Linked DNA regions of Methanococcus voltae. The protein of the gene in region 1 binds, or shares a complex with, the protein of each later gene. Links are inferred from orthologs where the notes say so. Each region holds a gene or a part of one and is shown in the gene's direction. Other genes may lie near its edges.

Region 1 (3,037 bases):
ATAATTAAGTAGTTTAGCTTGTTTTTCATATCTTCCGGAGTTTTGTTTATTGTATCCATTATTCTCCCGTATTCGTGATGATTCATAAATAAGAAATCTACATAATTAATTATTTCTTCTAAATTTTCCGCACTGTATAATGTTAAATCTTGTCCCGGGTCGAAAGAAACTAATTTCCCCAATTTTTTAGCTTTTTTAGCACATTTTATATTATATTCGGGGTCGCCTGTTGATAAATGTACAATATCTCCATCAAAATCTGGTACACTTACTTCTTTGTAGTGTTTTGCAGCACCCCATAAGAAATAGGTAATTTGATTAGCATCTGGGTCGGTAAATATCCAAGCTTTCGGAGTCTCTTCTTCTGTGGATGTATATACAAAGTCTAATGAAACGCCTAATTCTTTTAAATATTCTTCATATCCTGAGGTAATAAAATCTGTCCCCACACAAGATATTAATGATGAACTAACGCCCATATTAGCAATTTGTGCTGCTACATTACTTGCAGCACCACCATAATATTTTTTAGCACTCGGAATTTGTACTGACGTGTTTAGTTCTGGAAATTTTTCTAAATCAAAAATATAGTCAATTGCAGCGTGTCCAACAACATTTATTTTACCTTTTTTAATAATATCCCCATTATTCTCTAAATTTTCCAATTTATCACCAATATTTAAAATAAAATGTATTTTTATTAGTAATTAGATATTTCATTGTTTAATTTTTATATTTTTCATCTTATTATGATTATCATTTTAAATATATAAATTAATTTAATCAATATTGAAACATTAGTTTAATAAACGACGATAAATATAATAATATCTTTTATATTTTAATATATATTACCTATGAATTTACATATGAATTAGCAAATATCAAAATTATAATTCTAAATTATTTTATACTATGTGTTAACAAATATTATCATAAGTTATTCAAAAATGCTTTAAATATATTTTATTAGGCTATGGTGATGGTGATTGTATGTATCAAATTGTTAGGTATGAAGGCGGAGTTTACAAGCATAATGAACTTAAGGAATGGATTGAAGACGTGGGCGGTTTTATAATTCAAGAACACGTTATGCAGTTAGATGTTTTTATGACTGTAGCATTTCCAGAGGATGAAATAGGGGAATTCAAAGCTTTATCAAAAAATTATAAGGGTAAAGTTGTAGAAACACCTTTAGCAGGCATAGAAATTGCAGTGGTAGCGCCAAGTTTATCACGTCATCATTTGCCCCATATAGCTTGCGATGTTTCCGAATATGTGCGTAAATTTGGGGCTAAACCTAATATGATAGGTTTATCACACGGTGCAGGGAAATCAATAAGTCAAATCAAAGAAAAAGAAAAAAGACTAATTGAAGAGCACGACCTTGCCATTTACGTAATGGGAAATTTTAAAAGCTGTATCGAGGATAAAACCCATTTATTTGAGGTAGATATTCCTGTAATCATTACAGGGGGTCCGCAAAGTATTGAAGTCGATAAAACATATATTGGAAATTTAGGACGTAGAAGTCAACGTTTAAGGCGAGGTTCCGAAATTAGGGCATTAGATAGTATGATTGAAAAAATCACTGAAAAAATAGGTGAGAAAAGGCTTGAATTATCCTACGACCCTCCAATAATACCTCCAGTAGTTTTAAAGGACGAAATTGAGAAGAACATTGCAGACGTGCACGGAATATTTGCACCTATGCCCATAGTGACTCAATTAGATGGTTTAAGAATAAAATTAGACTATGACAGGTCTCATGAAAAAATTGAAAATTTAAAAATAGATAATTATGTTTTAAAAGATATTGCATATATCTCTAAATCATTAATTAAAAATTATATACTCGTTAAATTAAAATCAAAGTCTGAAGTAATGGAAGAATCTAATGAATAGGTTCTTAAATTATTTTTTAATATAATTCTTTTAAAACATCTGCTACAATGGTATCTACGCTTACGAAACTAACTTCTGAGGCATAAGTATCCGTTCCAATCACTTGGTCTGCTCCGCCATTGTATAATTTGTTTAAAGCATCATTAATTAATACTGGGTGGACACAGGAAGCAATTACCTTGTTTGCACCTTGTTCTTTTAACATACTTATTGCTGTAGCCATAGTTCCGCCAGTAGAAATAATATCATCAACTATTAAAACGTCCCTACCTTTTACATCTAAATTTTTAGGTGCAATTGATATTTCAGTTGGTGAATATCTAACTTTTTCTAAGTAATCATATTCACATTCTAAAATGTTTGAAGCTTCTTTTGCTAATTCTATAGCTCCTTTATCGGGGGATAATACAACAGGATTGTTTAATTCTGATTTTACAGATTCCGCCAATTTAGGTATTGCATTACCATATATAAATGGTATTTCAAAGAATTGCTCGATATGTGTTTCGTGAGGGTTAATTGTAATAATTCTATCACAAAATTGTGAGTATATCTTAGCAAATGCAATTATGCTTACGGGTTCTCCTTTATTGAACTTTTTATCTTGTCTAGCATACGCTAAATACGGAACAACTAATGTAATGCTCTTAGCATTTTCTTCTTTCAATGCTTGACATAACAAAATAGATTCTATTATTGCATCTTGTGTATTTTGTGTTTGAATTATAATTGCGTCTTCATTTTCCACATTACTATGGATTCTTATGTATTTTTCGCCATCTGGGAAGCTTTTAGTTTCAGTTCTTGATAAGGGCCAATCTAAAATTTCTGAAACGTTTTTTGCCAATTTTTGAGATTTTGAACCAGGAATTATAATCATATCATCACCATAATTGAATTACTTTTAATCTTTAATCTTTAATCTTTAATTATTTTTTTATTTTATATTTTATATTTTTGTCTAATTATCAATTTTATACATCAATTAAATAAAAATAATATTATAAGATTTACTACATATCATAATATAGTATATTATGTTTTAAATTATAATTTTGACACTGAATTTAATTAGGGTTATTTAGATTTATTTAGATTTATTTAAATTTATTTAAACTTATTATAAACCTAT
Region 2 (2,871 bases), 200 kb from region 1 along the record:
CGTGTACATCTTTCGAGCAAGTGTGGTAATCTCCCAAGGTGTTTTTTCATCCCCTTCGTGTGGAACGTTTACATTTAAAACATCGCAACCGCTTTCAAATATGTTATAATCAATAGATTTTTTAAGCACATTGCATAATATTTTGGCGGAATTTCTAAATTCAACCGGTGCGTGACCTTCATTAAATTTAATATCGTCTGTTTTGACTTGTAATGAACAAGCAATTGATTTTGCACCGTGGTGAGCACCTTCAAAAGCAGCCCCAAGAGTTCCGGACGTGGTGATTTCAGTACCTAAGTTTTCACCGATATTTATGCCAGATACCACGTAATCAGGTATTTTGTCAAGTATTTTAAATATTCCAAGAACAACACAGTCCGTAGGCGTTCCAGAAACGGCAAAACCTTCAGTACAGTCAGGAAGTCTAACTTTTGTTATTCTAAGTGGTTCAAATAAGCTTATAGCCCTACCGATACCACTTTGCTGATTTGAGGGGGCTACAACAGTTATATTTGCGTCGAAATTATCTTCAAGTGTATTTTTTAACTCCAACAATCCGTTTGATTGAATACCATCGTCATTAACTAATAATATATCAAGTTTGTCCATTTTACCACCAATATTTAATTTATTTTTTATTCATTATTAATTATTTTTAAATTAAATAATATTTTGTATTCAAATATTATAAATATATTATAAATGTTTAAGTTTTATATAAAATGACAGGTATTTTAAATATAAAATAATTAAAAATAATTAAAAATACGTATAAAATATTATTAAATGCTCGATGATGATTGTCATCTCTACTGAAATCAAATATTACTGTCATATACTATCGGATTATGGCAATTTAGTAATTTTGTGTATGATGAACTCACAGATACTGAGAGCACCTTTTTTTAAACTTTTAACTCAAATTTAAATTTATTTAAATTTATTTGAGGTTATTTATAATCATATTTCAAATTTTATTCATAAATTATTTTAAATAGAATATTCCATATAATATATTAGTAAAATACGTAAAAATTATTGTAATAAACTTATTAAGGGATATTTATGTCAAAGATAACCGTAGAATGTACTGACCCGGATGGAAAGGAAATATATGATAGAATAATACAAACAAACCTTGAAGACTTGGTTTTAGGTAAATCCGTACTACAAGTTGTTATGATTTGTAATTTAGATGAGCCTTATTTTACAATAGGGGCATTGCCCAAGTCTACCTCGAGAGCAGTTAGTTTAAGAGATATTGCAGAAATCAGTGAAGAATCAAAGCAAGATGGGAAGGTAATTAAAAAGTTAAACATCATAGATGAAACATATGCTCCAAAACTCTTGGAAAAAATAAATGTGATCGACCAGCCTTCAAGATTAGAAATAATAACAGATTCGGATATCGAGTTAAACACAAAAATATACGACGCAAAAGATGAATTTATCGATAAAGTATTAGATTTTATGAATAGGGTATTTCCTGAAGGTATGCGAGTTAGACAAACTTTACACGGTAAATCAATTGTTATGGTAGCTTCAGAGAAACCAATAGCTCCAGAATGGTTGAAGGAAGCAAAAGATTTAAAAGAAAAATTAGAAAATTCACTCGTAAGATATTAATTATTAAGAAATTATAAAATAAGAAATTATAAAATAAGAATATTAATAATGGGGATAAAAAGAATACATACTAAAACTAAAAAAACTTAAAAAGGAATTAAAGGGAAATTATGAAAAATACCATCTCAAGAAGCTTTGAATTAAAAGATTATGTCATAAAAGGCACCAAATTTGGCGATTATTGGCTAAAATTAGAAGACCACAAAAAGTTAAAAACTGAAATATCCTATATTCCAGAAAATTCAGAATTTTTTACAAAAGAACAAGCTAAAAATGTTGTAAATGCACTTTTTGACATTTTAAAAGGTTTTAAAAAGCAATTACCTGAAAATATTGAGGTAGATGTGTTATTTAAGAGTTTTGATATATGTAAAACAATTCATTTATCAAATAATGATAACAATATTTCTGAAAAAGAAGAAATCTTTAATAAAATTGAATCAAATGATAAAAAAGATGCTATTGATGAAATACTTGTAAATGTGTATTTTATTGTAAAATATGATTTATAAATATACTTTAATTTTATTTTTAACGTTATATTTAACTGTAATGGTATATTAATTTTTAATTTTTTAAAATTTTTGAAGTTATTTTTTTGGCAATTGGATTTGCAATAAATGAATAAGGAACTGCTACAGCAACCGCTATTAAAAATTTAGATGGCCAAGCATACAATAATGTTTTATTAAATCCTAAAACAGACGCAGTCATCGCAAGGGACATTCCAAAGGCCATTAACGTTGCCATAATTACTCCAAAAATGATATTTTGTTGTTTAAAGTTTGTTTTTATTTTTATTTTTTCTGTAGTCATTATTCACCATTTTGGTATATTGGATATTATATTGATACGTTGGCTATTAAATAATATTAAGATATCTAATATTTAAAATTAATAATTAAAAACAATGTTTAAAAATTAGTTATTGTTAATAATCAAGTAAATTAAAAATGGACTGAGCGGGATTCGAACCCGCGGCATCCGCATAGCCAATGCGGCACTCTCCCAGGCTGAGCTATCAGCCCACTTAAAAAAGTATCGTAACATATCATCGATATATTAACATATTCAATTAATCCCTATATTCATATTAATGAATATAACGTCTTATAAAAAAACGCAGAGGAAGGGATTTGAACCCTTGCGGGGCAAAGCCCCATCGGATTTCAAGTCCGACGCCTTTGACCAAGCTCAACCACCTCTGCACATAAAAGAACCCAAAAGAGCAATATCTATCTCTCT
Region 3 (3,107 bases), on another replicon or contig:
GGTTCAGGATTCAACATGTACAAACCTGCTGATGTAAACAAATGGAACGCATACGCTGCTGCTGGTTTAGTTGCTGCAGTTATGGTTAACTGTGGTGCTGCTAGAGCTGCACAAAACGTTGCTTCAACTATTTTATACTACAACGACATTATTGAGTACGAAACTGGTTTACCTGGTGTAGATTACGGTAGATCAATGGGTACTGCAGTAGGATTCTCATTCTTCTCACACTCTATTTACGGTGGTGGAGGACCAGGTATCTTCAACGGTAACCACGTTGTAACAAGACACTCAAAAGGATTTGCTATACCTCCTGTATGTGCAGCTATGTGTATGGACGCTGGTACACAGATGTTCTCACCTGAAAAAACTTCAGCATTAGTTGGTACAGTATACTCAGCATTTGATGAATTCAGAGAACCTTTAAAATACGTAATTGAAGGTGCTTTAGAAGTTCAAGATAAACTCTAATTAGATATTTGAATTTTATTAAATTATGACTAATAAATTCCGAAAATCTAATTTCTAAATTTTATATTACTGATAAAAATCGATTAAATTAGTAAAAATATAAAAAAGGACAATGATAAACTATAATTGTAAATTATATTATGAATTGTGTTTAATTATATTTTGAAATAATCGAATAATAGGTAAAAAAATGATTGAAATTGAAGTCTTTCCACATAGGTTCTTAAAAGCCACTACTACGGAAAAATTCCTAAATAGTGCTTATAAGTTAGAAACCGTTCAAAGAGTAATACTACATGGCGAATCCTTACCTCAAAAAGTTGGTTATGGACCTGCAAAAGGGGCACCCGTTAATCACAGTGAGAGGAAACTCATCAATGTGAATGGTGTCGAAGTTCAATTAACCTTACAAGTAGGTAGATTTTGGATATTATTAGACAATGAAAATGAATTGTCTAAAATTGATGAAATTTGTAATGAATTATTCCCATTCGGATACAGAGTATCAGAAGGAAGATTTATAAAAGATTCACCAACAGTTACTGACTACTTGAAATACGGTGAAAGTTTCGTAAATAGCATTGATAAAAGAATGCTTGGTGTTACAGACCCAAGAAGTAGATTTGAGAACTCCGTTTCACTTATTCCTAAAAGCGAAAAGGGTGAATAATTTGCCAGTAGGTAGGAGAGAGCAGATTGTTGACTGTAGAGCTGTAATGGGATTAGGCCAAGGTGGCGGATTAGCTCAGAGAGGAACCTTTGCTGAAGGTCTAAAAAATGATGTTGTAGTAGTTGCAATGTCACCCGGCAGACGACATATCACAAAACCTGTTTGCGAAATTACCTATGGAATCAGAGAATCTGGTATTCAAACAAGTGTACTTGTACTAAATGCAGGTAGCGGACTTCCAGCAGATGCACCAAATAGTTTAGGTTCAACTTTTGGTTTAAAACCTGAGGAAGTAGAGCAAGTAAATAGGCATAAATTATGCGTTATTCACTTTGGAAACGTTAAAAGCCACGTTGTTTATAAAGCAAGGTTGTTTTTAAGACACGTTAACATACCTACGATAGTTGTTTGCCAGACACCTATTGATATGGAAGACTTTGCTAAAATCGGAATTAAAACTGCTGATGTAATCCCAGTAGAACCTAAAACTAAAGGAACTATTGTTGAAATAGTTACTGGAGTTGTAAGAGGAGAATCATCACCACAATCTAAAATTGATGAAATTATTGAAAAAATAAAAAAACACTTGAAATAAGGTGATCTTATGGCATACAAGCCTCAGTTCTACCCTGGTGCAACAAAAGTTGCTGAGAACAGAAGAAATCACATTAACCCAGCGTTTGAATTGGAAAAATTAAGAGAAATTCCAGATGAAGATGTTGTTAAAATAATGGGTCACAGACAACCAGGTGAAGATTACAAAACCGTTCACCCACCTTTAGAAGAAATGGACTTAGCTGAAGACTACGTAAGAGATTTAGTAGAACCTATCAGCGGTGCAAAAGAAGGACACAGAATTAGATACATTCAGTTTGCAGACTCAATGTACTTTGCTCCATCACAACCATACGACAGATCAAGACTCTACATGTCAAGATTTAGAGGAGTAGATTGTGGTACATTATCAGGAAGACAAGTTGTTGAGTTAAGAGAAAGCAACTTGGAAGCTATCTCTAAAAACTACTTAGTTGACACAGAGTTATTTGACCCTGCTACAACAGGTATTAGAGGAGCTACTGTACACGGGCACTCATTAAGATTAGATGAAAACGGAGTAATGTTCGATGCATTACAAAGATACGAGTTTGACGAAGCAACAGGACACATATTATATGTTAAAGACCAGGTTGGAAGACCATTGGACGAACCTGTTGATGTAGGAGAACCAGTACCTCAAGAAAAATTAAAAGAAATTACAACAATCTACAGAAAAGATGGCGTTGCTATGAGAGACGACATGGAAGTTGTAGAAGTTGTTAAAAGAATACACAGAGCAAGAACACTTGGTGGATACTGTCCACTCAATGAAATCTTCGACGCATACTTATAATTAAATACACCACCCTTACGGGAGAAAAACCTCTCATAAATCTTGAGGTGAACCTATATGGAAGCTGAAAAAAGATTATTCTTAAAAGCATTAAAAGAAAAGTTTGAAGAAGACCCTAAAGAAAAATTCACCAAGTTCTATACATACGGTGGATGGCAACAATCAGAAAGGAAGAAAGAATTCTTTGCAGAAAACGAAAGAATTGTTGCTGAGAAAAGGGACGGAATTCCTATGTACAACCCAGATATTGGTGTACCTTTAGGACAAAGAAAATTAATGCCTTACAAAGTTTCAAACACTGATTCATATGTAGAAGGCGATGACTTACACTTTATGAACAACGCTGCAATCCAGCAATTATGGGACGATATCAGAAGAACTGTTATCGTAGGTATGGATACAGCTCACATGGTTCTTGAAAAAAGATTGGGTGTAGAAGTAACTCCTGAAACAATCAACGAGTACATGCACACAATTAACCACTCACTCCCAGGGGGAGCTGTTGTTCAAGAGCACATGGTAGAAGTTCACCCTTCATTAGCTTGGGACTGTTATGCTAAGATATTCACCGGTGAC

Evidence for each region.
Region 2: the proteins of J3E06_RS03190 (region 1) and J3E06_RS04150 are in contact, whole or in part, in a cryo-EM structure (PDB 9H1L), measured with the Methanococcus maripaludis proteins. The link is inferred for Methanococcus voltae from one-to-one orthologs. Residues at the interface, in WP_011170365.1 of Methanococcus maripaludis: Ser79, Ser81, Arg82, His83, His84, Ala112, Gly113, Lys114, Asn115, Ile116, Asn139, Phe140, Glu141, Ser142, Cys143, Gly162, Pro163, Arg178, Arg179, Ala180, Gln181; in WP_104837391.1 of Methanococcus maripaludis: Cys8, Asp10, Ala12, Gly13, Ile16, Tyr17, Arg19, Ile20, Thr23, Cys41, Gln43, Asp44, Pro46, Phe48, Asp134, Asn137, Arg138, Val139, Phe140, Pro141, Glu142, Gly143, Arg145, Glu161, Lys162.
Region 3: the proteins of J3E06_RS03190 (region 1) and mcrC are in contact, whole or in part, in a cryo-EM structure (PDB 9H1L), measured with the Methanococcus maripaludis proteins. The link is inferred for Methanococcus voltae from one-to-one orthologs. Residues at the interface, in WP_011170365.1 of Methanococcus maripaludis: Arg6, Glu8, Gln30, His32, Val33, Met34, Gln35, Tyr39, Leu80, Ser81, Arg82, Leu85, Pro86, His87, Cys90, Asp91, Ser93, Glu94, Arg97, Lys98, Lys102, Pro103, Asn104, Met105, Ile106, Gly107, Ala109, His110, Lys122, Glu123; in WP_011171501.1 of Methanococcus maripaludis: Arg5, Lys6, Glu7, Gln8, Ile9, Val10, Asp11, Cys12, Arg13, Ala14, Val15, Met16, Gly17, Gly19, Glu20, Gly22, Gly23, Leu24, Gln26, Arg27, Gly28, Thr29, Phe30, Ala31, Glu32, Leu34, Asn36, Thr51, Tyr59, Arg62.

What each region holds. Positions count from the first base shown.
Region 1 is NZ_JANUCR010000002.1:126,333-129,369, forward strand. Bases 81-2,949 are described here. They hold J3E06_RS03190 (methanogenesis marker 7 protein), read left to right. Parts: upstream 81-993; coding sequence 994-1,905; downstream 1,906-2,949. Other genes in these bases: J3E06_RS03185 (carbohydrate kinase family protein), read right to left, coding at 81-638; J3E06_RS03195 (ribose-phosphate diphosphokinase), read right to left, coding at 1,922-2,785. Also shown: more of J3E06_RS03185, read right to left, coding at 1-80.
Region 2 is NZ_JANUCR010000002.1:328,938-331,808, forward strand. Bases 143-2,845 are described here. They hold J3E06_RS04150 (methanogenesis marker 17 protein), read left to right. Parts: upstream 143-1,065; coding sequence 1,066-1,626; downstream 1,627-2,845. Other genes in these bases: surE (5'/3'-nucleotidase SurE), read right to left, coding at 143-609; J3E06_RS04155 (hypothetical protein), read left to right, coding at 1,737-2,138; J3E06_RS04160 (DUF2798 domain-containing protein), read right to left, coding at 2,194-2,442. Outside these bases: more of surE, read right to left, coding at 1-142.
Region 3 is NZ_JANUCR010000001.1:281,995-285,101, forward strand. Bases 1-2,939 are described here. They hold mcrC (methyl-coenzyme M reductase I operon protein C), read left to right. Parts: upstream 1-1,142; coding sequence 1,143-1,736; downstream 1,737-2,939. Other genes in these bases: mcrB (coenzyme-B sulfoethylthiotransferase subunit beta), read left to right, coding at 1-471; mcrD (methyl-coenzyme M reductase operon protein D), read left to right, coding at 662-1,141; mcrG (coenzyme-B sulfoethylthiotransferase subunit gamma), read left to right, coding at 1,746-2,531; mcrA (coenzyme-B sulfoethylthiotransferase subunit alpha), read left to right, coding at 2,589-2,939. Also shown: more of mcrA, read left to right, coding at 2,940-3,107.